Regions from separate parts of the Oceanobacillus sp. CF4.6 genome, predicted to be linked through region 1. Evidence: riboswitches for the same ligand, from Rfam matches in the RefSeq annotation. Region 1 holds a riboswitch; each other region holds the start of a gene.

What was found. A riboswitch is a leader RNA that binds a small molecule or an ion and turns the genes downstream of it on or off. The one in region 1 is predicted to bind preQ1.
Region 2: another riboswitch for preQ1. It lies ahead of ACHABU_RS19770 (QueT transporter family protein); the one in region 1 lies ahead of ACHABU_RS12280 (VUT family protein).
Region 3: another riboswitch for preQ1. It lies ahead of queC (7-cyano-7-deazaguanine synthase QueC); the one in region 1 lies ahead of ACHABU_RS12280 (VUT family protein).

What each region holds. Positions count from the first base shown of each region.
Region 1 is NZ_JBIMEX010000007.1:97,000-107,618, reverse strand. It holds gene ACHABU_RS12320 (MGMT family protein) at 1-250, shown strand, start outside; gene ACHABU_RS12315 (OsmC family protein) at 337-729, shown strand; gene ACHABU_RS12310 (NADPH-dependent FMN reductase) at 917-1,483, shown strand; gene ACHABU_RS12305 (NADPH-dependent FMN reductase) at 2,189-2,746, shown strand; gene ACHABU_RS12300 (NADPH-dependent FMN reductase) at 2,903-3,529, shown strand; gene ACHABU_RS12295 (small acid-soluble spore protein H) at 3,621-3,800, opposite strand; gene ACHABU_RS12290 (DUF4023 family protein) at 3,855-3,974, opposite strand; gene ACHABU_RS12285 (YeeE/YedE family protein) at 4,160-5,413, shown strand; gene ACHABU_RS12280 (VUT family protein) at 5,513-6,046, opposite strand; PreQ1 riboswitch class I at 6,164-6,209, opposite strand; gene ACHABU_RS12275 (pyridoxamine 5'-phosphate oxidase family protein) at 6,406-6,828, shown strand; gene ACHABU_RS12270 (ABC transporter ATP-binding protein) at 7,070-8,188, shown strand; gene ACHABU_RS12265 (carbohydrate ABC transporter permease) at 8,191-9,129, shown strand; gene ACHABU_RS12260 (carbohydrate ABC transporter permease) at 9,132-9,941, shown strand; gene ACHABU_RS12255 (ABC transporter substrate-binding protein) at 10,026-10,619, shown strand, end outside.
Region 2 is NZ_JBIMEX010000018.1:49,389-60,007, forward strand. It holds gene ACHABU_RS19735 (ABC transporter ATP-binding protein) at 1-322, shown strand, start outside; gene ACHABU_RS19740 (ABC transporter permease) at 322-1,923, shown strand; gene ACHABU_RS19745 (hypothetical protein) at 1,973-2,152, shown strand; gene ACHABU_RS19750 (catalase) at 2,218-3,831, opposite strand; gene yfkAB (radical SAM/CxCxxxxC motif protein YfkAB) at 4,056-5,168, shown strand; gene metA (homoserine O-acetyltransferase MetA) at 5,410-6,318, shown strand; gene ACHABU_RS19765 (DUF3891 family protein) at 6,405-7,172, opposite strand; gene ACHABU_RS19770 (QueT transporter family protein) at 7,284-7,769, opposite strand; PreQ1 riboswitch class I at 7,777-7,821, opposite strand; gene ACHABU_RS19775 (VOC family protein) at 7,985-8,845, shown strand; gene ACHABU_RS19780 (calcium/sodium antiporter) at 8,999-9,952, shown strand; gene ACHABU_RS19785 (alpha/beta hydrolase) at 9,997-10,596, opposite strand; gene ACHABU_RS19790 (flavin reductase family protein) at 10,612-10,619, opposite strand, start outside.
Region 3 is NZ_JBIMEX010000004.1:120,907-131,525, forward strand. It holds gene ACHABU_RS08735 (DUF3231 family protein) at 1-333, shown strand, start outside; gene ACHABU_RS08740 (hypothetical protein) at 342-830, shown strand; gene ACHABU_RS08745 (flavodoxin family protein) at 932-1,558, shown strand; gene ACHABU_RS08750 (UPF0182 family membrane protein) at 1,897-4,689, opposite strand; gene ACHABU_RS08755 (hypothetical protein) at 5,194-5,331, shown strand; gene ACHABU_RS08760 (YqjF family protein) at 5,435-6,175, shown strand; gene ACHABU_RS08765 (methylated-DNA--[protein]-cysteine S-methyltransferase) at 6,202-6,714, opposite strand; gene ACHABU_RS08770 (sodium/glutamate symporter) at 6,927-8,330, shown strand; PreQ1 riboswitch class I at 8,421-8,465, shown strand; gene queC (7-cyano-7-deazaguanine synthase QueC) at 8,549-9,211, shown strand; gene queD (6-carboxytetrahydropterin synthase QueD) at 9,211-9,678, shown strand; gene queE (7-carboxy-7-deazaguanine synthase QueE) at 9,671-10,399, shown strand.

The DNA.
Region 1 (10,619 bases):
TGCAAAGGTAGCGGGGAGCCCTCGAGCGTCTAGACAGGTGGTGCGGATTCTCCATTCCATGAGCAATAAGCATAAGTTGCCATGGCATCGGGTGATTAATGCGAAAGGACAGATTGCCATAAAGGATAAAGAAGTTTGGATGGAACAAAAATTACTTCTTGAGAATGAAGGAATCAAAGTAAGTGATACTGGTTATATTGACTTAAAAGCATATCAAATCGATGAAATATTCTATAATGAAGAAGTATAAACCGCTATTTAAAGCATTTGTTTATTTATTTTTAATACGTTTCGCTATAATAAAGACAAATAATAAAAAGGGTTAGGTGATTTTAAATGGAGTTTAAAATGCATGAAAATGGTTTTGAGTCAGAGTTTGATTTTGGGAAATTAACGATTTCCAGTAACGATGAATTTGGCTTCAGACCATTTGCGTTACTCGTATCTTCCATTGCGGGCTGTAGTGGAGGCGTTTTAAAAAAGGTCCTTACAAAAATGCGCATTGACTATGATGATATTACTATAGCTGCCGATGTTAAAAGAAATCCTGATGAGGCTAATCGTGTGGAAGAAGTTACATTGCATTTCATTATATTTGGCAATGATATTTCTGAAACTAAAGTAGCAAAAGCACTGGAAACGTCGTCAAAAAATTGTTCCATGGTGCAATCAGTTAAAGGAAGTATAAACGTTATAGAAACATTTGAAATCAAAAAATCCAAAGCCTAGGCTTTGGATTTTTTAGTTGTTTATGAACAACTAAAAATTATTTACAGTATAATAGTATGAAACAATATTTTTTTCAGGCAACATATTATCTTTCAATAAATCTACTCGGTATAATAAGGTTTATAAACCAAAGAGAACAAAAATTAAAATTATATAGATATATCTAGAAAAAAGGGAGGGTTATAAAATGAAAATAATCGGCATTTCCGGCTCCATTGTTGGTTCGAAAACCCGAATAGCTGTGGAACGGGTTTTAAATAGAATGAAAAAGCAGCATACAGATGTTGAAGTGGAACTAATTGATATGAAAGAATACCAGCTTGTATTCAGTGATGGCAGGGATTATCGCGATTATACAGGTGATACGAAAACGGTATTGGAAAAAATCATGGCAGCCGATGGTTATATCATCGGCACACCTACATTTCAGGCCTCCATACCGGGAACGTTGAAAAACCTATTTGATTTGCTCCCTATGGATGCTTTCCGTGATAAAGTTATCGGTATCGTTTCAACTGCTGGATCAGCGAAGCATTATTTAGTTGTAGAACAGCAATTAAAACCGATATTAACCTATATGCTGGCATCGGTTGTTTCAAAATATGTATTTATAGAGGAAAAGAATTATTATCAAAAAGAAATCATTGATGACGAAATAATCTTCAGACTCGACAGACTCGCAGATGATACCATCTATTCTATTCAAGCAACAGAACAAATAAAAAAAGCAAATGAATCGGTATATCCCTTTTAATTAAAGGCTATTTTTGTAATATCCATTGCTTTTTAATCATCGCAGTGTGAGATAAACTACGAACTAGTATAGGGAACTTCGGCGACCGCTCTGGGAAATACACTGCGCTTTTCGCGGGCGGCTGGTGAGCCTCTTCATGCTGACGCATTTCAGAGTCTCACCTATGCCTTTCCTCCCGCAGAAGTCTCCGTGTATTTCCCAGAGCTGGTTAGAAGGTTGCTAATAATTACTATACTAGCGTAGCCAAAATAGCATTATAAAACTTCACCAGTCCGGGTGAGCGGCGGGCGGTGACTCCTGCGGGAATAGCACGTGTCCGAAGACCAGAAGAGTGGTTTTCTCTTCGGGGCTGAGGCCGTGCCCGCGGAAAGCATCCGCCCGCAGCGATTCCGGACGGCAGGAAAAGCAGTTACGTCGTAGTTTATAGAATTGTGGCAATAAAGACAATTCTTTTCGTTGGACGAGTAATTGTAGTCCAATCTCTTAGAAACCAGCCGAATGAAAAAAGAGGATCTCCTACCTTCTAAAAAGCAGAAGCCCCGTTTTTTCATTTTTCAGGAACATTAAACTTGTTAGTTACTATTTATAACTATATAATAAAAAGGAATTAATTATATTGCAATAATCCAAAAAGGGTGTTATAGTATTATTAATTAAGGTATGTTTAATTAAAAATAAAGTTAAATGATTGGGAGGAAATATAATATGTTAAAAATTGGTATTGTTTTAGGTAGTGTTCGTCAAGGACGTAATGGGGAAGCGGTAGCTAAATGGACGTATGATTTTGCTACAAAACGTAATGATGATGTGGAATATGAAATCGTGGACTTGGTTGATTACAAATTGCCATTCCTTGGTGCTGCAATTTCTGAAGACAAGCAAGCAGAAGCAGAAACAGCAATTAAAGCATGGTCTGATAAGATAGCATCATTCGATGGTTATATCTTTATAGCTCCAGAATACAATCATGCAGTAGGTGGAGCATTCAAAAATGCACTTGACTTCTTGAACCCAGAATTAAATAATAAAGCAGCTGGATTCGTTGGATATGGCAGCTTAGGTGGAACTCGTGCACATGAAAACCTTCGCCTAATCTTAGGAGAACTACAAGTTGCAGACGTACGTACTGCAGTAACATTCTCGTTAATGACTGACTTCGAAAACATGAGTGAATTCAAACCTGCTGACTACCATGCAGATAATGCTAACCAAATGCTTGATCAAGTAATCGCGTGGAGCGGTGCTTTAAAAACAGTTCGATAAGATTTTCCTGCAGACCAGGAAAATAAAAATAACCCTATAATTAATGGGGGTATGGAAGGGCAGTTTTCCCTGCGTAACGATTGCGCTTAAGCACTCTAAAGTGTGGGGTGACTGTCCTTAAATCATTAAACAAGAAGAAGAATAGGTGGTGCTCAAATGGGTTTCTTAGATAAATTATTTGGTAAATCAACGAAAAAAGCCGACGAACCAGTAGTAAAAAAAGATAAATTAAAAATAGCTATCGTTCAAGGTAGTGTTCGTCAAGGTCGTAACGGGGAAGCTGTTGCAAATTGGGTATATGATTTCGCAACAAAACGTAATGATGATGTGGACTATGAAGTGGTTGATCTTGCAAAATTCGACCTGCCAATGCTAGGTGAAGAATTAACGGAAGCGAACCAAGTTGGTTCCGAAACTGCAATTAAAGCATGGTCTGAAAAAATCGCTTCCTTCGATGGCTATATTTTTGTAGCTCCGGAATACAACCATGCAATAGGTGGAGCATTGAAAAATGCGCTTGACTTCCTAAATCCGGAAGTTAATAATAAAGCCGCAGCATTTGTCGGTTACGGTAGCTTAGGTGGAACTCGTGCACATGAAAACCTCCGTCTAATTCTAGGAGAACTTCAAGTTGCAGATATACGTACTGCAGTAACATTTTCTCTAATTTCAGACTTTGAAAACATGAGCGAATTCAAACCTGCTGACTACCATGCAGATAATGCCAATGTAATGTTGGATCAGCTTATTTCCTGGACGGGTGCATTTAAATTATTAAGATAAATAAAGAAAAGGAAGGATGTCCCGTCGACATCCTTTTTTTGATGGGAAGATTGGTATGTAAGAAACCCCTAATTAAAGAGGCTTTCGTTTGCTATTCTTCCGTGAGTTTTTCTAGTTGTACATCGAACTCCTTTTGAGGGTTATCCAGTGGATAGACACGTGCAAGTTGATTTTGATCATCGACATGCTGGATATAAATTTTTTTCCCGTTATACGTTACATTTACTAAATCGGGTGATTGAACAATTTCTTCAGCTCTTTGGATATTCATATGTGAACCTCCTTGGTTTTATTTAGCTTAAGGGATGTATCCCAGTAAATGCTGTTAATGTCGCTTGTTAGGTAATTTCTTCGCTGGGTCATTATGTCCCTGGCGCTTTTTATTCGATATGTCCTTTTCCTTTGTATCATTGAACTTTTTTACAAACTCATTTGTACGTTCCATCCTAGCACCACCTCCTCAAATAATCGAATACGCTTATTCTTTACCATTGAAAGTTGAAAAATGCATACCATTGTTTCGTAAAAAGGACGCCTAGTAAATGGTATAAAAAAATCCATGTTTACTTTTTAGGCATATTGAGGTAATATTAATCCCTATTAACTTTATTGGTTAAGGAGGGCATTTTTATGGAACAATCTGTTGTTACAGACGAGAAAAGATTTAATTTTAAACCGACAACCGTTATTACTAATCTCAGTCCAGTGCAAAAACCAATCATGTCATTGGGAATTATAGCTGCTATTGCATTGTTGATAGCTACTGTTGTTACAGCAGGCTGGGTACAGGGTATTTTATATATTATAGGACTTGCATTAGGTGCAACGTTGCTTCATGCCAGATTTGGATTTACTTCGGCTTTTCGCAGGCTCGCTTCAGTGGGGAATGTACAGGGAATTCAGGCACATATGGTCATGCTTGCAGTAGCTACAACATTATTTGCAATTATTTTAGGTACAGGTTTTAATTTTACAGGGCTTACACCTGCTGGGTATGTATCTCCTGTTGGGGTCAGTGTTATTTTCGGATCATTTATTTTTGGTATAGGTATGCAGCTTGGTAATGGATGTGCATCTGGTACCTTGTATAATCTTGGTGGAGGTGCCTCCTCGATGGTTTTAACACTGATTGCCTTTATTATCGGATCAACCGTTGGAGCATACCATCTTCCGTTTTGGATGGGCACGCCATCTTTGCCTCCGATATCTTTGGCAGAATCTACTGGACTTGGGTTTTTTGGTGCATGGATTGTTCAGCTGGCGTTATTTGCTCTAATCTATGGGGTTACTGTTAAAGTTGCCAAACGGAAAAATCCTCCATCCATGAAACCTCTTCCTACAACAAACGGATGGAAAAAAATATTCAGAGGTTCATGGCCACTATTTGCTGCGGCAATCATTCTTGCAATCCTCAATGCTTTGACATTGACAGTCAGAGGTCAACCATGGGGGATTACATCTGCATTTGCTTTGTGGGGCGGTAAGACACTTCAGGCCATTGGTATCGATGTGACTAGTTGGGGTTATTTTACAGGAGCTACCGCTGAGGCTTTATCACAAACGGTATTGGCTGATTCCACGAGTGTCATGAATTTCGGTATTATACTTGGAGCATTTATTGCAGCCGCTGCCCAGGGATCTTTCAAACCGAAGAAGTTTAAACCGGGTGTTGCAGGTGCTGCTATTGTTGGTGGTCTTTTGATGGGATATGGCTCCCGTCTTGCATTCGGCTGCAATATTGGCGCTTACTTTGGCGGGATTGCCTCCTTCAGCCTTCATGGATGGGTATGGGGAGTAATGGCCTTGCTTGGAACTGGACTTGCTTTGTTTATCAGACCATTATTCGGCATGAAGAACCCAAAGAAATCGGATCAATTTTGTTAATAAAAAACGAGTAATCTATTTCTTCACTTTGCTGAAGTATTAAAAACAAAAAAGCCCAGTTCCTTTATCAAAAAGGAACTGGGCTTTTTGTATCTAGAGTCAATTAGCGAATTCTGCTTTAATAGTTTTCGAGTTTTGAAGAACAAGTACACCAGCAAATTGCATTGTAACTTTGATAACGATTTGTCCTAAAATTGCCATCCATACTGCTTCCCATGGTACAAAACCGGCTCCTAGAGGTGATAAACCAATAATTACGAAAATAGTGGAATCCAGTACACCACCAACTGTTCCGCTATAAAGTACACGAATATGCATCGGTTTTTTTATCCTGGAATAAATTTCGGTATCCACGGTTTCTGAAACGAGGAAACTAATCGCACTGGCAAAAACAATCCATAATGTATCCCCTAACAGATAACTTGAAATTGCAGATAAAAGCAGTGCCATACCAATCAACAAGTACGTTTTTTTCTTGCCATATTTGTTTTGTACCATATCCCGTAAGATAAATGTTAATCCAATCAAAAAGGACCCCCAAGGGATAATAAATACGCCTAATTCTAATGGGGCAAACTTTGCGGTAACAATATTTGCAATAATAATAACGATAAGGTAAAAAAATATTCGCATGGATAGCGCTCCTTTGTATAGTATTGATCAGGAACACCTACTGTCAAACGAGAGAATCATAGTAAAAATTCAATAAAAGACAAAAATAAAAACCATATCCTAAAGAAAGATACAGTTACTTCTTTAGTTTTTTATAGAGGGTTTGTTCTAGAACCTCTCCCACAAAGTAGGTATTAAATTGATATTTTTATTATAGCATATGATCGAATACCATGCTCATTTTTCCTTTCACAACTGTTCCGGTTCATAATGGCAGACCAGTTCATCATGATCTAAGGTGCATCTTAATTAATCCCTTGTTTAATTATGAATAGAAAAGGAATAATAAAAAATATAGAAATATAAAGGAGTGTGTTATTTTGAGTCAGGAAGAAATTAAATCAACCGTTGAGAAAATTTTTAAAGAAAGTCCGGTTGGAACCATGGCGACCGTGAAAGGAAATAAGCCTCATTCGCGATATATGATGTTTTTCCATCGGGATTTAAAACTGTACACAGCTACGAATAAAGATACGGATAAAACAGATGAAATTGAAGAAAACCCATTTACACATATCCTCATCGGATACGAAGGTGGAGGATTTGGCGATCAATACGTGGAATATCAAGGCAAGGTATCCTTTAATGACTCCGAAGAACTGAAGAAGGAACTATGGAATGATGATATGAAACTTTACTTTAAAGGTCCGGATGATCCCGAGTATTTGATTATGGAAATAGAGCCGCTTCAAGTCCGTCTAATGAATAAAAAAGGTGAGCCGCCAGAAGAATTGGATATTTAACAGCTCACTTAACGTAAGAAACGATTAATATGACAGGAATTTCAGGGGGCAGCCCTTGATGTTCCTGTTTTTTTATGGATCGATTTAGTATGCCGATTATAGTCTTTTATACCGATGGAATATGAAGACAATGTGAATGTTATTAATCTTCATTAAATAATACGTAAGGTTTAAGTAAATTACCTAATTTCAATAAAAAAGTATGCTTAAATGAAAATGCGAATGTTAAGGAGGCAACAAAATGAGTCAAGTTGAATTAATCGATATTTCCAAGTCATACGACAAACAAAAAAGTGTATTAGATGAAATCAATTTATCTATTGAAGAGGGTGAATTTTTTGTTCTTGTTGGCCCCTCAGGTTCTGGAAAAAGTACGTTACTTCGTATGATTGCAGGGCTGGAAGAAATTACAGGAGGCACATTAAAAGTAGATAAAAAAACCGTCAACCACCTCCCTCCAAAAGATAGAAACTTATCTATGGTCTTTCAAAATTATGCATTATATCCGCATTTATCCGTCGAGCAAAATATCCTTTTTGGATTAAATGCAAAAAAAGTAGATAAGAAAGAACAGCAAAGAAGATTAACGGAAACTGCTCAAATGATGGGATTGGATGAACTGTTAAAACGAAAACCAAAAGAACTATCAGGTGGGCAAAGACAGCGTGTAGCACTCGCTAGATCTGTTGTTAGTGAAGCACCACTGTGTTTGATGGATGAGCCACTTTCTAATCTGGATGCTAAATTACGTGCACATATGCGAGTGGAAATTCGCAGGCTGCAGAAGAGATTGGGTCTGACCATGGTCTATGTGACGCATGATCAAGTGGAAGCGATGACGATGGGTGATCGAATAATGGTATTGAATGACGGTAAGATTCAGCAGGTCGGTAAACCGATTTCGCTCTATAATGAGCCAGCAAATTTGTTTGTTGCATCATTCATTGGTTCGCCGAAGATGAATTTAGGCAAAGTTGTTTATTCATCAGATACAAGACAGTTAATTATTGAGGATACGCTTCCGTTAGATGTCGATTCAAGTTTCTTAAATCTGATTTCATTAAATAAAAACTTGACGATTGGTATTCGTGCAGAGCATATTCTTCCGGCAACAGATAAGGATCCGACACATCATCTCGAAGTTGTGAACGTGGAGCATTTAGGAAATGAAACGTCTATGGCATTCGATATTGGTTCAGATATGTGGACAGCAAAATGGCCCGGTCAATGGGCAATTAACGTAGGTGATTCGGTGCCCATACATATTACGATAGACAATTTAAGTTTCTTTAATACAGATACAGGAGAACTGATCAGATCTGCAAATATAAGTAAGAAACAAGAGGTCGTTGCAATATGACGATGAGCGATGCATTGGTTCAGTCACCGGAATTAAGCCAGCTCGATTTTGAGCAAGTAAAAAAGAAACAGCGAACAAAAAGTTTTTTAAAAGGAATGCTGTTTTTGCTTCCATCAATTGTTCTATTCGGTGTATTCCTGTTTTATCCACTATTACGTACGATTTATTTAAGTTTCTTTCTTACCAATGCAAGTGGAGAGACAACGGTGTTCGTTGGCTGGGATAATTTTATTAATATGTTTCAATCGCCCATTTTCTTGCAAAGTATCAAATCAACTTTTTTATTTGTGCTTTATACGGTTCCTGTAACGATAATAATTAGTTTATTTCTAGCTGTTATTGCAAATGAAAAACTAAAAGGAATCGGTTTTTTTCGAACCATCTATTCATCAACGATGGGAATTTCAGTAGCAGCCGCATCGGTATTTTGGCTATATCTATTTCATCCTACGATAGGGATGCTTAATGTGGTTCTAAGCTCACTTGGATTTGAAAGTATAGGTTGGTTGACAGACCCAACATGGGCACTGATAGCAGTTTCCATAACGTCCATCTGGATGAATCTTGGCTTCACCTTTTTAATTTTGCTTGGGGGGCTACAATCGATTGATTCCTATCTTTATGAAAGTGCAAATATTGATGGTGCAGGTTATTTTTATAAACTGAGGCGAATTACGATACCAATGCTCTCACCGACGTTATTTTTCGTCATCACCGTAACGATCATCAATGCCTTTCAGACGTTTGGTCAAATAGATATTCTGACGCAGGGAGGGCCACAAAATACAACAAACTTGATTGTTTATTCCATATATCGGGAAGCTTTTGTCAATTATCAGTTTGGTTCGGCAAGTGCCCAAGCGGTAGTATTGTTTATCATTATCCTCCTAATGACTTTCTTGCAGTTTAAATTTGGTGAAAGGAAGGTTCATTACCAATGACCATGCCAACCAGCAAAAAAATTATTCTTTATGTATTACTGATAATTTCCGGGATCGTTGTATTTGCTCCAACCATGATGGCGTTTATGATGAGTTTTATGTCGAATAAGGACATTATGACTGGAAGCTTGCCAAATTCTCTATCATTTGAAAATTATGTAAAAGCTTTTGGACAGTTTCCTTTACTGAAATATTTATTTAACAGCTTTTTTATCTCTATCTTAATTATGCTAGGGCAATTAATTTTATCCAGCTTAGCTGCATATGCCTTTGTGTTTCTAAATTTTAAAGGGAGAGACTTTATCTTTTATCTTTTCATAGCTACGATGATGGTTCCATTTGAGGCCTCCATTATCCCGAACTTTCATACTATTCGTGACCTAGGGTGGATTGATAGTTATCAAGGACTAGCCATTCCCTTTTTTGCAATGGCTTTCGGTACATTTTTGCTGAGGCAGAATTTCAAACAAATTCCGAGAGAGTTGAAAGAAGCGAGTCAGATTGCTGGTATGGGAGATTTTAGGTTTTATTTGACTGTTGTACTACCGGTTGCAAAGACCAGCCTGGTAACGCTCGGCGTCTATGGATTTTTAACTTCCTGGAATATGTATCTATGGCCACTGCTTTCAACAACAAATGATAGTGTACGTACAGTACAAATTGGATTAAAGCAATTACAAACACAGGAGCAATTGAATGATTGGGGAGTGATTATGGCAGGGGCCGTTATTGTTGTGATCCCAACCCTTATTTTATTATTCCTTGGTCAAAAGAAGCTTCAAAAAGGATTAACGGAAGGTGCTTTGAAATAAGTAGCATTTTCCCCATTTGTGTTATTTCCCGTTCCGTCGGGATAAAATAGCAAGTTCCATCATATAAAAGGAGTGTTAAAACGAATGAAAAAGTTAGTTGCATTACTCATGTTAGGACTTGTACTCTTCATCGCAGCATGTAGTTCGGAAGGGGAAGCGTCGGAAGATTCCGCTACTTCTATTGATGAACCAGCGGAAGAAGCATCTGAAACCACATCGGAGGAATCGAGTGAAGCAAACACAGAAAAGCAAATTGTTACTTTCTGGCATGCTATGGGAGGAGCTGGACAGGAAGCATTAAATGCAATTGTTGATGCATATAATGGCTCCCAAGACAAGGTACAGGTTAATGCGGAATATCAGGGTACATATGATGAAGCATTAACAAAGTTTCATAGTGTTGCTGGAACAGAAAGTGCACCAACAATGATTCAAGTTTTTGAAATTGGTACGATGTCGATGATTAACAGTGGGAATATTGAGCCGATTCAAAAGTTTATTGATGCTGAAGGCTATGATATGAACCACTTGGAAGAAAATATTGTTAATTACTATAAAATTGATGATCAATTTTATTCGATGCCATTTAATTCATCTACACCTGTAATGTACTACAATAAAGAAGCTTTTGAGGCAGCAGGTTTAGACCCCGAAGCGCCGCCGGAAACATATGAAGCA
Region 2 (10,619 bases), on a different contig from region 1:
GGCTATTATTCGTCAAGGTAAAATGATTGAAACAGGTACACTAAGTGAGCTGCGCCATTTAACCCGTACCCATTTTGTGGTAGAGACGAAACAGCCTATTCCGTCATTGAATGAATTAAAAGGGGTACATGGGATAGAGGAGGATAATCAAACATTTTCTTTTCAAGTCGATTCTGAAGAACTGGATGAAGTGATGAAGTATATGAGTCAATTCGGGATAGTGAAATTAGAAAGTGCACCTCCAAAGTTAGAGGATTTATTTATGCGCTACTATGAAGGATCTGGAAATATTGCAGAATCAGGAGTGGGAGGTGCGGGATAATGAATCAGCTGTTTAAAAATACGGGGCGGCTTTCTCGTTTTATATTTAGAGAAAATCGCATTCGAATTCCTATTTGGTTCATTTCTTTATCTGGTATAACGATTGTCATTGCGCTTGCATTTATTGATCTGTATCAGAATGATGGTGAAAGGCAAGCAATGGCTGAAACAATGCGTAATCCTGCAATGACTGCGATGGTCGGCCAAGGTTATGGATTGGATAATTATACAGTTGGAGCTATGATGGCTCACCAGATGTTGCTTTTTACTGCTATTACCGTTGCGATTATGAGTATATTACTGGTTACACGACATACACGGGCAGAAGAAGAGGATGGACGTATCGAAATGATTCGTTCCTTGCCTTCAGGACGTCTGTCGAATCTAGCTTCTGCAATTATAGCAGTGAGCGTCACAAATGTGCTATTGGCATTGATTACCGGATTTGGAATGTATGCTTTAGGTATCGAGAGCATGGACTTGGAGGGCTCCCTCTTGTATGGAGCATCTTTGGGGGCCACTGGTATTTTATTCACTTCTTTGACAGCAGTCTTTGCCCAACTCTCTGAAAGCTCCAGAGGAACGATAAGCCTTTCTCTTACTGTATTGGGTCTTGCATATCTTATTCGAGCTATTGGTGATGTTGGAAACGAAACCCTCTCCTGGTTTTCACCTTTAGGTTGGACGTTAGGTACAGAAGTTTATGTAAATAATTATTGGTGGCCCGTATTATTGTTGCTCGTCGTATCATTTGTTTTAACTATTCTTGCTTTCTATTTAAATGCAATACGAGATTTAAATTCTGGATTTTTACCATCGAAAGCCGGAAGGAGAAATGCTTCTGTATTTTTACAAAGCCCAATCGGGTTGAGCTTTCGACTTCAGCGGACAACTATTTTTGCCTGGGCTGTAGGGATGTTTGCGATAGGTATTTCCTATGGATCTGTTCTAGGTGATTTAGAATCGTTTATGGAAGATATTGAAATGATGCAGCAATTAGTAAAGCCAGTAGAAGGGTTTTCGTTAACGGAGCAGTTCATTACGATGTTAATGGCAATTATGTCTATGATTAGTACAGTTCCTGCTTTAATGGTTGCTATGAAGATAAAGAGCGAGGAAAATAAAAATCGAACAGAACATTTATTAACCCGTTCCGTATCTCGTAGACGACTAATGGGAAGTTATTACATCCTATCGGTTGCTACAAGTTTTATTATGCAATTTCTGGCTGTATTTGGCCTTTGGTTGGCGGGTTCAGCAGTAATGGAAGAACAAATTACTTTTGGTACCATGTTTAGTGCTGGGATGGTTTATCTGCCTGCAATCTGGGTGATGATTGGTGTTGCAGTATTACTTGTTGGTTTTGCACCAAAATTCACAGGGTTACTATGGTTGTATTTAATTTATTCCTTCATTGTCGTTTATTTAGGGGATTTGCTGCAATTTCCGGCATGGCTAAGTAACCTATCTGCCTTTGGTCATGTTCCACAAATACCTGTGGAAGATATGGACTTTTTAAGTGTGACCATATTGATGATCATTGCAATTAGTGTATCAGTTGCAGGATTTGTTGGTTACAATAGAAGGGATATTGCTGGTTAAGCCTATTCCTTTTTTTGATAATGAAAACATTAATGACAGGAGTTCTAGTATGGAAAAGAAGCAAAAAGAAGGCTTAAAACCATTTATATCCCTAGTTTTATCAACAATTGTTGATTCAGATAAAATTATTTTTATTGAGGAAGGAAAATTGACAGGGCAGGGGACACACCAGGAGTTAGTTGAAACACATGAGTTATATCGTAAGTTTGCCGAACAGCAGTTGACATAGGTCGGCATTAAACAAACGTTTGATCAATAAATATAACACCAAAAAAAGAAGCCAATTGGCTCCTTTTAATAAGGTTCTGCGTCGTGACCTTTTTCAACTGCTTCTTCAGGTGCTTTTTCTGCATCTTTAGCTCCTAGTGGGTTCTGGCTTGTCCCGTCCTTATCCATCATTTTGCTTGCCTTCTCCAACCCTTCACGCAATCTGCGGCCGTATTCTTCATCAGCTTTTTCCGCAAGAGCGATCATCTTATCCTGAATACGCTGATCACATTCAGATAAATCGCCAACAAGGTTGGAAATCAACTCATCTTTTTCCCAGTCTTTAAACATGCGGTATGTTTCACCAGCTTGTTTTGTATTATTATTTCGATCAATGGATTCCCGTACAAGTTTACCTTCTACTTGTGGTGTATGGTCCGAACCATTCTGTTCTGCTTCTTTCAGCCCACCAAGTACGGAAGGTTCATAGTTCACATGTGGATTTTGACCAGGTGCTTTATCATTTTCATAACGTAATTGCCCACCTTCCTGATTCGTGGCAACGCGTTTCTTAGCAGCATTAATCGGCAACTGCAAGTAGTTTGCACCTACGCGATACCGTTGCGTATCAGAATAGGAGAAAGTTCTGCCCTGGAGCATCTTATCATCGGAAAAGTCAAGACCGTCCACGAGAACTCCAGTACCAAACGACGCCTGTTCTACTTCATTAAAATAATTTTCTGGGTTCTTATTCAATACCATTTTCCCAACAGGTAGCCATGGGAATTGGTCCTCTGGCCAGAGTTTTGTATCATCAAGTGGATCGAAATCCAATTCAGGATGCTCATCATCACTCATAATTTGTACAAATAGTTCCCACTCCGGATAATCACCTTTCTCAATCGAATCATATAAATCTTGTGTAGCATGGTTAAAGTTTTTACCTTGTATTTCTTCTGCTTCTTTCATTGTTAGATTTTTAATTCCTTGTTTTGGTTCCCAGTGATATTTAACAAGTACAGCTTCTCCCGCACTGTTAACCCATCTATACGTGTTTACTCCGGATCCTTGCATCATTCGGTAGTTTGCAGGAATTCCCCAAGGCGAGTAGATGAATGTAACCATATGAAAAGATTCTGGAGAATTGGAACAAAAATCAAAGAAACGCTCACTATCCTGAATATTTGTTACTGGATCAGGTCGGAATGCATGAATCATATCAGGAAATTTCATGGCGTCGCGAATGAAAAATATTTTAATATTGTTACCAACTAAGTCCCAGTTACCATCTTCTGTGTAAAATTTAACTGCAAAACCACGAGGATCCCTTACCGTTTCAGGGGAGTGCATGCCGTGTACTACCGTTGAAAACCTTACAAAAACAGGAGTTTGTTTTCCCTTATCTTGAAATACTTTTGCCCTTGTATATTTTGAGACCGGATCTTCACCAACTGTTCCATAAGTCTCAAAATAACCATGCGCTCCAGCTCCACGTGCATGCACAATTCGCTCAGGAACTTTTTCTCTATCAAAATGACTGATTTTTTCAATGAAATCATAGTTCTCAAGCGTAGCGGGGCCACGATTGCCGACAGTTCTTATGTTTTGATTATTTGTAACGGGGTGCCCCTGTCTGGTGGTTAACGTATCGTCATTTTCAACATTTCCGGATGTATTCTGTTTTGATGGATCTTTAGTCATTCGTTCTCCTCTTTTCCATTTAGATTTTCGGCTGTAGCCAAATGAAAACTCATATTAACTATAATTACCATGGAAGACTGAAAGTAATCGCGTTATATAAAAATAATCACTCGATAAAAACGTTATTTCCATATCCAGTGATTTAAGTTTTAAGAAGTGGTGAGTAAAGGTAACTAAAAATGTTAATATAAGGAATATAGAGAAAGGAAGATGGATCAGTGAATATGAAAGAGAAGACTATAATTCCTGCCAATGATCCATGGGAAGCATACATGGACGTGGAACAACATGGAGAGATGACCTTATCCAATATTGAATTTACGACTACATACATGTGTAATATGCGATGTGCTCATTGTGCTGTTGGTTACACATTGCAAAATATGGACCCTGAAGCGCTGCCGATGGAGATTATTCAACGAAGACTGGATGAAATCCCCCATCTCCGCACACTAAGTATTACTGGTGGGGAGCCGATGATGAATAAAAAATCAGTAAGGGAATATGTGCTTCCATTGTTGAAATATGCTCATGGCAGGGGAGTGAAAACACAAATAAATTCTAACCTGACATTACCATATAGTCGCTATGAAGAGATTATTCCATATTTGGATGTCCTACATATTTCCCATAACTGGGGAACAGAGGAGGAATTTGCAGAAACAGGATTTGCGCTGATGGAACGTAAGCCTTCTGAAGAGAACCGCAAAAAATATTATGAGCGGATGGTAGAGAACTCCCAGCTTCTTGCTCAAGAAGGGGTAATGGTATCAGCAGAAACGATGCTTAATAAGCGTACATTTCCATATCTCGAAAAAATTCATGATCATGTTGTCGAAATGGGTTGTGCACGACACGAGATTCACCCGATGTACCCCGTTGATTTTGCCAGCAATCTGGAAATACTCAGTCTGGATGAAATGCGAACAGGAATTCAACGTCTGTTGGATCACCGTAATGAAAATTTGTGGATGTTGTTTGGCACACTTCCATTTTATGCGTGTAGTTCTTCTAAGGAAGAATTAGAGCTTTTAAAACGCTTGTATAAAGAGAGGAATGTGACCATTAGAAATGACCCGGATGGCCGCTCGCGTCTCAATGTAAATATTTTCACGGGCGAAGTAATTGTAACGGATTTTGCTGATGAGCCTTCACTTGGTAATATTCAAACAACGTCTTTACTGGATTCCTATGCAACATGGTTGAAAACAAATACCGCAAAAAGCCTGAACTGTCACTGTCCTGCAGTTAAATGCCTGGGGCCAAATGTTTTAGTAAAGAATGCATACTATCCAAATGTTGATTTCGAAAAGAGAAGTGCCAATATTAGTGTATAATTATATTTCAGTCAAGGCGCATATACAGTAAAAGCCAAGGAAAAGGAATGTTAGTAATTAAAAGAAGAGGGGATTAAAAACAAAATCTAGCAACAAATTGATTATCCTTTGACATATGGACCCTTTCTTCTGATAAACTAATAGTATTATCTGAAAAATTCATTACATTCGTATTGACAATTATTTGAATATCTAATAGATTTTGATACAACTAGGAATGTCTAAGAAGGGGGCTTTTTATATGCCGATAAGAATACCAGCTCAACTACCTGCAAAGGAAATTCTTGAAAAGGAAAATATATTTGTGATGGAGGAAGAACGTGCCACGATGCAGGATATTCGTCCATTAAATATATTAATCTTAAATTTGATGCCTGAAAAGGAAAAGGCGGAAGCCCAGCTGCTTCGATTTCTAGGGAATACACCTATCCAGGTAAATATATCTTTTTTAAGGATGACAACACATAATTCGAAAAATACAAGTAAGCTTCATTTAGACACTTTCTATCAGTCGTTTTCTGAGGTAAATAAAAAGAAATTCGATGGAATGATTATTACGGGTTCTCCTGTAGAACTTATTCCATTTGAAGAAGTCGATTATTGGAAAGAACTACAGGATATAATGGACTGGTCCCAAGAAAACGTAACTTCAACTTTACATATATGCTGGGGTGCACAGGCTGCATTTTACCATCATTATGGATTAAATAAATATGAACTGCCTAAAAAATGTTTTGGTATATATGAACATGAAGTATTACTGCCTAATGAAAATCTTGTTCGCGGGTTTGATGACCATTTCCTTGCACCACATTCTAGATACACCGATATTGAGTATGAGCGGATAAGGAATCATCCGGAACTTCAAGTTTTGGCTCATTCCGATCAAGCTGGAGTTTTTCTTGCTGGATCCAAAGATGGTAAAAATATAATGGCTACCGGTCATTTAGAATATGACGCTACAACGTTGGCGGAGGAATATCAACGGGATCATGAACGAGGTATTAAAACACAAATACCGGAGAACTATTTCCCTGATGATGACCCGGAAAAGGCACCATTATATCGATGGAAAAGCCATTGCAGTCTGTTGTTTTCGAATTGGCTCAATTACTATGTATACCAGGCAACTCCCTATGAATGGGATTGATTTCTGAAAAAGTATGAAAAAGCTGAACTTCCGCGTGTATAGGTAGTTCAGCTTTTCTTGTACATGATTACTTTATAAGCAGGAAATTACTCCGGCAAAATGGTGATTGGTAATTCCTCAAATGAAGCCTCTTCATAACTTTCAATTAATCCTTTCGTAGCGATCGTATCTTTTGCAATAACCTTTTGTTTTATAGTAACTTCAATTGGCCCTTCAAACGGAAAGTCATTCATCACTACGGTATGACCATTTAGCCATCGAAGTTGTATTTTCTGTTTACAGAATTCATGGAGAGTGGTGTTGGTTGGGATCCCTTTTTTAAAAAAAGAATGTTCATTTTGTTTTTCAGCACCTGGCTCATTCATACAAATATATAATGAAAGGTTATCTGCAAGCTGGAGAAGACTATAATGAAATTCAAACAAACGTTTGTTGAATTTGTTTCGTGTGTCAATTATCGTTTGTTGACGCATTTCCTCATACGTGACAAATGCCTGTGCTTCGAGCGAAGTATTGTTCAATAAAAACCGTTTATAATGCTCGCTACAAAGCATTCCTGCATAGGAATCTACTTTTTGTACTTCATCTATACCATGTTTATATAGAATGATTTTGGGTAGGTTAGGAAAATCGAAAAAGGAAAATGGTACCTTTTCTTTATCGTTCAAAAAGGGTTGCTTATCAAACTCCTTCCAACCATGATCATGCTGATATGCTGCGTATTCAACCGATTCACGAAGTTCAATACCATGAAAATAATCCGATTTCCACTGCTTCAAAATATCTCCTGAGATTTGGGCGTGGTGATCCTGCTGAATTAATACAAAATGTTGGTCATGTTCTCTGACAATCATTTAAACTCCATCCTTTCCGGTGTGGAATGTACTATCAGTATAAGCAATGTAGTCGAGTAGACAAAATAAAAACTTCATCATCCGCAAAATTAAAACGAATGATGAAGTAATTTAAATTAGTTTATTAAAATGTAATCTTTTATTTAGAGCATAAATTATTGGAATACCGATTGCCAGCACAACAAATTCGCCAATAGCTGTAGTAAGCCATGTAAATAGGAATGGTAGAGCTAATGCCAGATTCAATTCAAATGCAATAATAAACATATTGAATGTGAAGACGATTGTATTTGCAACAAGAAGTACCCAAATGTTTTTTATATATTTTGCAAGTAAGATGATAATACCCAATGAGATAGCTGAATGGGCAACTCCGAAGACCAAATCATACCACCCTAATGGGGAGAATAAAAGATTATATAAAAATACACCTAGTACAATTCCGAAGAAGTAACGTTTATCAAACACGATCAGGTGATTGAATACTTCGGAAATGCGGAATTGAATATTTGTAAACCCAAAAGGTATAATAAGTGCAGATACAGCAATATACAATGCAGCCAATAAACCATTTATTACAAGTGTTCTTACGGTCATCGTAAATCTCTCCTTAGTTTTTTATCGTGGGATGGTTACGAACCACGTAAAGCAATGCAAGTTAGTATAATACAAAAACAGATAAAAGAAAAGCCTTTTTATTCACTTCTTACTATTTTTAATAAAGGTAATTTGACAATAATAAAAAAAGTCATTATAATACTTACATAAAGTAACTAAGTATAAACATGTAATTAAAAGTGAGGGAGATTGCTATGGAAAAGAAATTTTTTGAACAACCGACAATATACGTAGGAGAAGTTAATATAAATGTGACAGACTTAAAGAAATCCATTACTTTTTATAAAGATTTTATGGGATTTAAAGTAATGGTAGAAGAAGAAAACAAAGCAGTTCTAACTGCGGATGGGAAAATACCATTATTAACTTTAGAACAGCCTGAAAATGCTGCACCAAAAGAGGCAAGAACGACCGGGTTATATCACTTTGCAATTCTCTTACCAACTCGCGGAGATTTATCTGCATTCCTGAAACATATTATACAGGCTTCAGGTGGCCAAATGCGTCTGGGGGCATCCGATCACTATGTCAGTGAGGCTCTATACTTTGATGACCCAGATGGAAACGGCATTGAGATTGCTCATGACCGTGATTCTTCTGAATGGAATTGGTCTGATAATCAAGTATCCATGGCAACAGTGGCGCTAGATGGAGATGATTTACTTGCTGAAGCAGAAGAGGATTGGAAAGGGATGCCAACCGATACGGTCATTGGACATATTCATCTTCATGTTTCTGATTTAGAAAAAACAAGAGAATTCTACGTGAATGGTCTTGGGTATGACGTCGTTACGGAATTTCCAGGTGCGCTATTCACATCACATAATGGCTACCATCACCATATAGGTTTAAACGTCTGGAATGGGGTCGGTGCACCTACACCTGCTGAAAACAGCGTGGGGTTGAATTGGTTTACACTGCATTTCCCTGATGAGGATGCGCTTCATAAAACAAAAGTAAATTTGGAAAAAGTAGGAGCTTCAGTGAAAGCGGAAGAAGATTATTATGTAACGGAAGATCCTTCAGGAAATGCGATTCAGCTAAAACTAAATTAATGATTAAGAAGAAGCTACTGGAATTTTATTTTCAGTAGCTTCTTCTTTAGTCATGCATAGAACGATTTTTATTATCATTTAATGAGATTTATTTTCTTATAAAGGGTAAAGTAATAGTATGTAAAAAATAATCTATAAAAGGAAGAATACAACATGGCTTACATTTTATTGATTTTAGGATTTGCTTTATTAATTAAGGGCGCGGATTGGTTTGTTGATGGTTCCTCCAATATTGCTGCATTGCTCCGTATATCACCGCTTCTTATCGGTCTTACAATTGTCGCCTTTGGTACAAGTTCTCCGGAGCTGACAGTAAGTATTTTTGCTGCATTGGATGGCAGTGCAGATGTAGCGCTGGGCAATGTGGTTGGGAGTAATATATTTAATATTACATTGGTAGTTGGTTTGACCGCATTTTTATTTCCATTAAAGGTACAGAATGAAACAATCAAAAAAGAAATACCTTTTACGTTGTTATCTACCGCTGCATTACTAATTGTTATGAGTGATGTTTTTCTTCAAGGTGAAATGAATAACTTTATTACTCGAGGCGATGGCTTGATCCTTCTCTTATTATTTGGTCTTTTCCTGATTTATGTTTTTGAAATTGCCTTAAAGGATAGGAATGCCTCAAAAGAAGAACCTTTGCCTGAAGGAATTACATGGGGAAAGAATATTCTATTCTCGTTGTTGGGGTTAGCAGCTATCATTATAGGCGGCGAATTGGTTGTATCGAATGCAACGGAAATAGCATATTCACTTGGTATGAGTGAAACATTAGTAGGTCTTACCATTGTAGCTATTGGTACCTCACTTCCTGAACTTGTGACATCCGTATCTGCAGCACTGAAAAAACAAAGTGAAATTGCGCTTGGTAATATTGTAGGAAGTAATATTTTCAATATCCTGTTTGTACTCGGTGCATCTTCCGCCATAACACCGCTTGCCGTTGATGGTAAAGTAGTTACTGACTTGTTTATTATGGTTATTCTAACAATACTATTATTAGTATTTTCTAGAACAAATTTCAAAATTGGAAAGCGAGAAGGTCTAATACTAGCTTTGGCGTACGTTGCTTACCTTATCTATATTATTATTCGAAATTAAAAATCCGATGTTCTACCCATTTAACTGGTAGAACATCGGATTCTTTAGGCTTTATACCATGCTGTTGCTGCTTGTACTTCATCCATTGTTAGTTGATGGCCTCTGTTTTCCCAATGGAGTTCTACATCGGCACCAGCATTTTCTAATAATGTTTTTAGTTCTTCGGATTCCTGTGCAGGACAAATTGGATCATTTGAACCGGCAGCAATAAATATATTTTTATCTGAGAGATTAGGTAATTCGATTCCTCTTCTTGGAACCATTGGATGATGCAAAATCGCTCCTTTTAATGCATCTGTAAAATGGAATAGTAAGCTGGCGGCAATATTCGCTCCATTTGAATAGCCGACTGCAGTAATATTGTTACGGTCAAACTCATATTTTACGGATGCTTCATCCAAAAATTCATTCAATTCTTTTGTGCGGAAGATCAAATCTTCTTCATCAAATACGCCTTCAGCCAATCGCTTGAAAAAGCGGGGCATTCCATTTTCAAGGACATTTCCGCGAACACTGAGAACATTTGCGTCCTTATCGATAATTTCTGCAAGTTGAAGAAGATCCTCTTCCGTCCCCCCTGTGCCATGCAGTAATAATAATGTTGGTGTTGATTGGTCATTTCCTTTTTTGAAAATATGTTTCATTAGCTATTCTCCTCTCTATTTGG
Region 3 (10,619 bases), on a different contig from region 1:
TCTGGTAAGCATGTAGAAATTTTCGAATCGATATTAAATGATGACTATTTATCTGATGGTGCTTATTTACTGACATCGGAAGTAAGTGATTCTACCACCCCTCCCTTTTCCGACAAGCTAATGTTGTTCTTGGTTTCTATGCTAATCGGATATGGAATTGGACAGTATGGTGTTTCCGTGTCTGTAAGTCCTAGGAGGGATTTAGGAGCTCACTATACGCGTCTAATAGCTGAAATAGCCCAATACTCAGAAGATTGTGCAAACATTATGATTGACAACGGTTGGATGGAGCAACCGCCAATGGCAGCTGATCGAAAAGAACTAGCGAATTAGGTACGCAAATGGGGACAAATTTAAATCTAAAAAGCAAAAAATTAGAAGCAATACTATGGAGCATTGCTCTGCCCGGATTCGCTCAGTTATTACAACGAAATTATGTAAAATGCATTTTGTTTATTGGATTGGAAATATTAATTAATGTGATGGGAAATTTCAATGCGATTATTGTTTTAAGTTTTAATTTAAAAATTGAAGAAGCAATCGCACAAACGAATTATTTATGGTTAATGTTTTATCCATGTTTATATTTTTTTGCGATTTGGGATGCTTATAAAGATGCGGGTGGTGGAGATAAGCCTTTTGCTTATTTGCCACTCGTCTTTTCAGCCTATTTTGTCACCGTAGGGTTAATTTTTTCACCTGGCTTCAAAATTTTTGGGTATTTAATCGGACCAATGTGGCTACCGATACTATTTTTACCAATTGGTTTAGCAATTGGCGTACTTTTACGAAGTATCTTATTTAAAATATACACAAACGAACCTGGATAGCTCTCGATTTTTAAATGAATCGGGATCTATCCTATTTTCACTGCATACTTTAATGAATTTCCGGGAAGAGACACTACATACCATGAAAAGGAGTGTTATTCTTGGAAAATCTAAAAGCTTTAATTTTAAATTGTTCCCTAAAAAAATCGGATGAACAATCAAATACAGATGCACTGCTAAAAGATTTCACCAATGTTTTCGATAATAAACAGATTAAGTCGGAGACCATTCGCATCGTGGATTATAATATTGCTTATGGAATTGCCGATGATATGGGTGACGGCGATGAGTGGCCGAAAATACTGGAAAAAGTAAAACAGGCAGATATATTAGTACTTGCTTCTCCTGTATGGCTCGGTGAAAAAAGTAGTGTATCCAAAAAAGTATTGGAGCGTTTAAATGGTTCCAGCAGTGAGACAAATGAAAAAGGTCAACCGATTTTTTATAATAAAGTTGCAGGGGCTGTTGTTACCGGAAATGAAGATGGTGCGAAAAATGCAGCTGGCGATCTTATCTTTGGACTAGCACAACTAGGATTCGCTATCCCCCCAAATCCGATTGCATATTGGGTCGGAGATGCTGGACCTGGGCCTTCCTATATAGAAGCTGAAGGATATAAAAATGAATTCACACAATCAAATGTTCAAATGGCAAGTCACAACCTCATACACTTAGCTAAAATGTTTCAGAAGCAACCCATACCTGCTGAAGGAAACGTCTCCGAATAACAGCCCATTCTGAACTGCGTCTCCTCATGTTAGTTTGGCACCTGACATTTGGGGGCGGTTTCTTTTTAGGGAGAGGTTTACTATTGGCATGTAATTCTATACCCAATCGGAGGCAAGAACTTTTTTAGCGAGTAAGATATTCTTCCAAATTCGGATAAATGCCACATTCTTACCTGATTAGAAAACGTGGCTGTCATCAAGCCTTTCGGCGACAGCCTTAGTTGGGCTTATGCAGATAGGAAATTTTATACTTTTCTCTCTGCAAAAACGTATTTTGTTTTACCATTAAAAAAGAGATGAGCACCGCGATTGCAGTGCTCATCTCTTGCAGTTAAATCTTATTGATTTACTTGTTCCAATCGCTTTTCAATCTCTGACATAATTTTGGCTGCTTCTTCCCAGCTTCCATTGGAAAGGGCATCCTGATAACCACCAAATAGCTCAGAGAATTCCTGCAATAATAGATCAGAATCTCCGGATGGTACTTGTGCAGGTGTTTCCTCTTCTTCAGATTCTGCCGGCACTTCAGGGTCTCCTTCGATATCTTCTATTGATGGTCCTCCTTCAGGCTGTAAATCACGCTCATCGATTTCGCCACCAGCTAATTCAAGTATACGTTCTAGTGCTTCATCAAACGTTGCTTCCATGACGATATAATCCTGATAAGCAACGACAACTTGTTTTACTTCCGGCAATGATGTTTCATTAGAGGATTCAATATAGATTGGTTCTACATATAGCATTGTATCGTTAATTGGGATGGACAATAGGTTTCCGCGAATGACTTGAGAACCCCCTTGCGACCAGAGATTTAACTCTTGAGAAATAACACTATCCTGATTGATCCGATTTTCAATTTGCTGCGGACCATAGACATTTTCCTGTTTTGGAAAACGGTAGACAAATTTTTCTCCGTAATGTTCCCCGTCATTCCGTACACCAATCCAACCAATCATATTCTGTCGATTTTTAGGTGTGTATGGCATCATTAAAATGAATTCTTCTTCGTCATATTCTGGAAGCTTCATCGTTACATAATAAGGTTCCATTTCAATATCTTCATTATAATAATGCTCTGTTGGGAATTCCCAGCGGTCTTCCCGATTATAGAAAATTTCCAGATTGGTCATATGGTACGTACCATATTTATTTGCTTGAATCTTAAATAACCCTTCTGGATAACGGAAATGGCTTTCCACATCTTCCGGAATTTCCGTTGTAAACAAATCAGGGAATATATTTTGATACGTCTGAAGTAGCGGATCATCCGGTTCGGTAACAAAGAAATTAACTTCCCCGGTGTACGCATCAACCATCACTTTCGCTGCGTTTTTAATATAGTTTCTATTGTCTTCGTAATTTTCCGCATACGGATAGCCTTGTTCTACTAGATAAGCGTCAATAATCCAAGCTAATGTACCATCATCACGTACAATGATATATGGATCCTCATCATATTCGAAAAATGGTGCAATTCGGTTGATGCGATCTACAATATTCCGGGTATCGAGCAATTGACTATCATTGGAAACCTGATCTGATACGAGCATACGGAATGACCCTTCATTAATAGAAAAAAGTAAACGATTCCAGCCACTAAGCGAAATCCCCTTATCAGCTTCGTAGAGATTCGTCATATTTTCATCACCTGACGGATAGTCAAATTCATCGACTTCCGAATTTACAATGACATTTGGATAACTCATTTCACCAAAATAAACTTGTGGACGCGCAACGTCAATTTCTCCTTTTGGCGGAAGATTCTTTACAATATATTCTGGCTGTCCTTGGGAAGTAATCCCATTAACTTGACTCATCGCAATCCCGTATCCATGCGTATAACGCAATGTTCGGTTTACCCATGTTTGGGCTTGTTCAGGCAGGTCAGCTGTGTTTAATTCCCTTGCACCAAGAAACACTTGCTGATACTCTCCGTCAATTTCATATCGATCAACATCGATATCATTAAATTGATAATAGGTACGGAACGTCTGCAATTGGTTGTAAATATCAAGCAATGGTCGTGCATCATTAATTCGCACATTATTAATTGTTAACTCATTATTCTCAATCATATCTTCATCCAGTGAAGCCTGATTTCCCGGATGTTCCGATACATCAATATTTTCGAGCTCATAGGCTTGCCTTGTGTAATCCAGATTATACTGTAAATATGGCTGCTCACGTTGAAATTCATTTGGCTCGACAAGATAGTTTTGCACGAGTACGGACGCTCCTTGCCCAAGAATGATGACGGCAATATAAGCAACAATCGGAATCAACATCGCATTGAATTTGCCTTTTCTTAGTGCAAAAATGACCCAAACGGCACCGATAATCGCTACTGCTGCTAAAATATAGGAAACAGGAATATTAATGATGCGGTCTGTGTAACTTAGGCCGTGTACCACACTCTCCTGAAAAATATTTACTTTGTTGGAAAGCAGCATTTGAAATGGTGATAGTAAATGAGTGCCAGCTAACAACAAACCGATAATAGCTATCGTCAGTCCTAAGTGAATTTGTGCCGAGCGGTTCATCCGGTATATATTAAAAACGGAATACGCAGCAACCACAACTACTAACATGAAGAAACCAAGTCCTAGTAAAATATTAATAATCATTTCTAAAAACGGTAAAACAAACATGTAGAAAGAAATATCTCTGTTGAAAATAGGATCGCTTTCCCCAAAAGTTTCATAGTTTAAGATTTTTAAAAGTGGTTCCCAGCCTACTCCCTGTACAATCACACTGCCGAGAAGTCCTGCGAAAACAGCAATTGCGATTATAATCGCATTCATGGCCATTTTCTTTTGATAGAAAAATGCCGGAAGCTGATTCGGGTCAAAATGGCTTAAATACGATCTTCGCACCCAAAATACGGTCAGCCAGGTTACGAAACCAAAGATGACAAAACCAGCGGCACCAAGCATCAGTTTACTGCCCAAAACTGTCTTGAAAACGTTACCAAAAGCAACGGAATCCATCCAAATATATTCTGTGATCCACTGGAAAGCGACGGCACCTAAAATGAAAAGAAGCAATAGAATCCCAATAATAACCCCAGACCAACTGCCGAGCTTTTGTAACTTTTTCATTTGATTATGATTTATGTTCCCTTTAAAGTCCATACATCCTCCTTATATCGGTTCCATTCTAATAGATTTCTAGCTTCTTCTAAGTCTACAGAAAAAGAAACAAGGACCGATATCTATATATTTTATTATCTATTTCATTAGTTTAACAACAATACTTCTATAAGTCATTTTTGGACCATAGGGACAGGAACACTGGTCCCAATTAATCTACTTAAAAGTGGGCTGAGGTTCCTGTTCCCAGTGGCTCCTGTCAAAAAGTGAGAGGTTTTTATGATGGTCATTTCTAAACAGGCTTAAGCACGAAAGCATTTACTTTTGGTTCTACATACAAGCACAATTCCGTTTCCGTGCTAATATTTAATATTCTTCTAAACTCTGCTGGAATTGCAACCTATGTTTGTTTTCGATTAAAACTGGTTATTAACCATATCTAGAGGGACACGAGAACAGCGGTTTCTAGTTCCACAAAGCCATGGTCATTCTGGGATGAGTTTCCTGTCCCCATGTCCCATTAATTAATCGTTCGGAGGTGAAAGTATGACAACTGATAACAATAAACAGAACCATAATGACGATTCACTTGAACAAAAGGTTAAGGAAAAAGATCCCGCACAGGATATCGAACCACAAAAGGAAAGTGATACTAAGCCGAAGCAGAATAAAGATGGTAAATAGGGGAGATTATAGAAAAGCACTTTCTTTAAACGAACAAGCCCAGGTAGATACCCGGGCTTTCCCTATAATGGGGATCGATTACTGACCTGTAAGGAGAGGGAATATGTATAAAGATATCCTACAAAAAACAGAACATCGTGACGATCCATTACCTGATGGTCCTTGGTTAGCGACCCAGAGATGGAATCATTTATTATTTATGCATTTGCCTGTTCCTAAGGACATAATCAATAAGTATATTCCTATGGAGCTAGTATTGGATACCTACGACGGATCTGCTTGGATCACCATCATTCCATTCAAAGTAAATAATATGCGCCCTCGAAAAATGCCTCCAATTCCTTTTCTCCATTCCTATTTAGAGTTGAATGTTCGCACCTATGTAAAACAAAAAGGGGTAAAGGGAATTTACTTCTTCAGTCTGGATGCCAATAAACTGCTTGCAGTCCTCGGCGCAAGAGTAGCCACGTTACCTTATTTTTACGCAAACATGAAGATGAAAAAGAAGAAGGATATTTTTTACTTTGATTCTACCCGCAAAGGGAAATCGAATGCTTCTTTTAAAGGATCATACCGGCCAACTTCTGAGGCCTATTATCCTGAAAAATCCAGCCTGAATTATTGGCTGCTGGAAAGATATATTTTATGGACCTATCGAAACAATTTCTTATTCAGAGGAGATATTCATCATAAGCGGTGGAAGATCTGCGATGTGGAGGCTAATATTGAGACTGAAGATATGATGCCCTTTTTACCAGATGATACTGTAATTGGCAACCCAATCTTTCATTATGCTTATTCCCGGCGCGTCTTGTTCTGGCCGATAAAAAAAGTGGACGAATGAGCTTCCAAGAAATCCTGTTGGAAGCCCTATTTTTCCAGTTGCAGCAAACTCTCTTTCATTGAAATACCACCACGATAACCTCCCATTTTTCCACTTTTACTGATTACACGGTGACATGGTACAACAATTAATACAGGATTTGCTCCAATTGCCGTTCCAACAGCTCTTACGGAAGTTGGTCTGTTAATTTGTTCTGCGATGTTGGAATACGATGTTGTCTCACCAAATGGGATCTTCTGAAGTTCATCCCATACAGCAGTTTGAAATTCTGTTCCAATTAAATCTACCTGCAAATCGAATACTTTGCGCTCGCCCCTTAGGTACTCTACTAACTGTTCCTTATAGACTATCACTTTATTTAAGTCCTCAATCAATACAGCTCTTGGTCTGTGTCTAGCAAACCAATCCTTCATTGCATCATACCCTTCTGCTTGTGAACCTACAAAGCAAAGACCTTTCTCCGTTGTGGCAATATACATAGTCCAGCCATCCATTGATAGCTGATCATAGTATATCGTTTCCTTCTCATTAACATTCAAGATTACACCCCCCTTTTTGGTTCTATTTATATAACATTATGTTAAACGAGTGGGCCAATTAATGAAAGCTAGACGCAGATACCTTCTTCCGAAAAATCATGGTTATTCCGGTGCGAGTTTCCTGTCCCCAAGATTTATCAACTGCTTTAGTTTGAAAGGGAAAAATATAGGGAAGAAAAAATTAATTATATTTCTAGAAAGGGAGTAGTAAGATGACCCCAAATGAGATTGGATTTGCCCTTTTATACCTTGGATTATTTCTTTTACTGGGGAAATGGATTAGGGTTCGTGTGAAATGGCTGCAGAATTTATTTTTACCTTCCTCCGTCATCGGTGGATTTATCGCTTTGCTTGTTGGTCCACAAGTACTTGGCAGAGTATTAGAACCATACATAGGAGACCAGTCATTTTGGTCGACTGGACTAATGTTTCCGGCTGCAACAGAAGTATGGAGTGAACTGCCTGGATTGATGATCAATGTTGTATTTGCAACCTTGTTCTTAGGGACCATACTTCCAAATCTATCAAAAATATGGCGAATTGGTGGACCACAGCTTGCTTTTGGCTGGACACTTGGCTGGGGCCAATATGTGGTCGGTATCCTGTTGGCACTGCTCGTGTTAACACCATTCTTTGGTATGCCCCCCATGGTCGGGGCGCTGATTGAAGTATCTTTTGAAGGCGGTCATGGTACAGCAGCAGGACTACAGGGGACATTTGAAGAAATGGGATATCCAGAAGCCTATGACTTGGCTGTCGGATTAGCAACGGTTGGTATTCTATCAGGGGTTATTATAGGAATTATCATCATTAACTGGGGAATACGCAAAAAGAAAACAGAAATCATTAGAGATGTTGAAGAATTTTCCACCTTAAAAAAGGCTGGAATTGTGGAATTTGAGAATAGAGAGCCCGCAGCAAAAATGACGGTTCGTCCGGAATCAATCGAGCCACTTTCCTTTCACTTTGCCGTGATTGCCCTGGCAATTATAGCAGGTTATATTTTACTGCAATCGTTCGTATGGATTGAGGAAAGCCTCTTCGGTTCAGATTTAATGACCTATGTTCCATTATTCCCTTTTGCAATGATTGGAGGAATAATCGTACAACTATTCTTAAACAAAGTAGACAACGCATATCTAGTCGATCGGCAAATGATTAGTCGTATTCAGGGATTTTCGTTGGATATTCTAATATTAGCAGCGATAGGAACGGTATCACTAGATGTTATTGGAGACAACTTTATTCCATTTCTTCTCATTGCGATTACTGGTATTGCATGGAATGTGATTGGATTCTTTGTCCTCGCTCCAAGAATGATACCTACGTATTGGCTTGAAAGAGGTATCGGTGATTTTGGTCAATCGATGGGGATTACCGCTACTGGCTTACTCTTGATGCGTGTTGCCGATCCGAAGGCGGAATCTCCAGCTTTTGAAGGTTTCGGCTATAAACAGCTCGTGTTTGAGCCCTTCCTTGGTGGAGGATTAGTAACGGCATTATCTGTTCCACTAATCTTTCAATTCGGTCCTATTCCATTCTTTGTTTTTGCAGCAATCATGTGTGTAATTGGTTTGCTCGTTGGTTTACTTTATTTTGGTAAGAAGAAAAATTAAAGTTAAAGGGCCATAGTAGATAAATATGGCCCTTTTTATGAAAGAAATGCTATAATAAAAAGGAAAAGTTTATAAAAAGTCTGCACTATTGCAGGAGAGGTTCTAGCTACACCCTCTATAAAAAACTAAGGATGTAACTGTACTTTCCTTATAAGTATGGTTTTTTTTATTTGGGTGAGTAGGATTCTCTTTTTCTATCATGAAAGGGGAATTTTTTTATGGAAAAAAATAATAAAGCTGTCGTCGTATTCAGTGGTGGTCAGGACAGTACCACCTGTTTATTTTGGGCTTTAAAAAAGTATGATCACGTTGAATTGGTGACTTTTGATTACAATCAACGTCATAAAGAGGAAATCGAAGTAGCAAAGGAAATTGCTGCTGACCTGAATGTACAACATCATGTTTTGGATATGTCGCTCTTAAGTCAATTGGCTCCCAATGCGTTAACACGTGATGAAATTGAAGTAAAAGATGGGGAGAATGGAGACCTTCCTTCCACTTTTGTCCCAGGCCGTAACCTGCTCTTTCTTTCTTTTGCCACCATTTTGGCAAAACAGATTGGGGCAAAGCATATTATTACAGGCGTTTGTGAAACAGACTTTAGCGGTTACCCGGACTGCCGTGATGTATTCGTTAAATCACTAAACGTAACACTGAATTTATCGATGGATGATTCGTTTGTTATCCATACACCATTAATGTGGTTGGATAAAGCAGAAACCTGGGAACTTGCCGACCAGCTTGGTGCCTTTAACTATGTTCGCGAGAATACACTTACCTGTTATCACGGAATTCGTGGCGGGGGATGTGGCGAGTGTCCTTCATGTAAGCTGCGAAAAAATGGGCTGGATAACTATCTGCAAAAGAAGGGGAATTCCTGATGTACGGATTTACTATTGTGGAGAACTTGCAGAAAATAGACAAAGACATTAAAAAGCATGAGCTCAAATACCATAAGAAACGTGTTCTGGTATGTAAGGAATTCACTTTCGATGCTGCCCACCACCTCCATTGCTATGAAGGCAAATGTAAAAACTTACATGGGCACACATACAACGTTATTTTTGGACTTAGCGGGTTTGCCAACGAAATTGGCATTGTCATCGACTTTGGAGAAATTAAAAGCATTTGGAAAGAACAAATTGAAATTCACCTTGACCATCGTTATTTAAATGATACCCTTCCAAACATGAATACTACTGCCGAAAATATGGTTGTTTGGATTTATGAAGAGATGGAGAAAGCACTTCTCGATAAATCAAATGAATGCCGAGTAGAATTCGTTAAACTCTATGAAACACCGACAAGCTATGCCGAGGCAAGACGGGAGTGGATGATAAATGAATAAGTTTCCGATACTTGAGATTTTCGGACCAACCATTCAAGGGGAAGGAATGGTCGTCGGTCGAAAAACAATGTTTGTCAGAACAGCCGGCTGTGATTATCGTTGCTCTTGGTGTGACTCTGCCTTTACCTGGGACGGCAGTGCTAAAGAAGAGATTGAAAGGTTGACTACCGACGAAATTATGACACGGCTCAAACAAACAGGCGGAGACCATTTTGATCACGTAACCATTTCAGGTGGAAATCCCGCACTCTTAGCCAATCTAAATGAACTAGTAGAAACATTACACGAGTTAAACATGGAAGTGGCACTGGAAACACAGGGTAGCCGCTGGCAGGATTGGTTCCTTGCAATCGATGATCTCACAATTTCCCCTAAACCGCCGAGCTCCAAGATGAACACAAATTTTGAAACGCTTGATTTAATTATTAAAAACTTAAAAATCAATAATCGGCTTAAAAATACAAGTTTAAAAGTCGTCATTTTTGATGATGAAGATTTAACCTATGCAGAAAAGGTGCATGAACGATATCCAGAGGTTCCCTTTTTCCTTCAGGTTGGAAATGATGACCTGGTAGAAAGTGAAGCATCTAACCTTGCTAGTAAACTTTTAATCAAATATGAATGGCTGATTGAGAAGGTTGTTGCATCAACTAAACTGAATCATGTTCGAGTTCTTCCACAAGTTCATGCCCTTATCTGGGGGAACAAACGTGGTGTTTAGTTAAATGCTTTATGTTTTTCGGCTACAAAAATATTGATTAGAGGAAGATCTCATAAACTCTTTCTCTTGAATTTTTTCCTTGTATGGTCATTCATCAGATTTATGAAGAACACTTTTCTGAACTTGTTTAATAATCCATTCAGTTAGCTTAAGTATATCAAATAGCAGGAAATTCCCATGAAAATAGTTTGATTTACAAAGAGTGATAAATCAATTTATA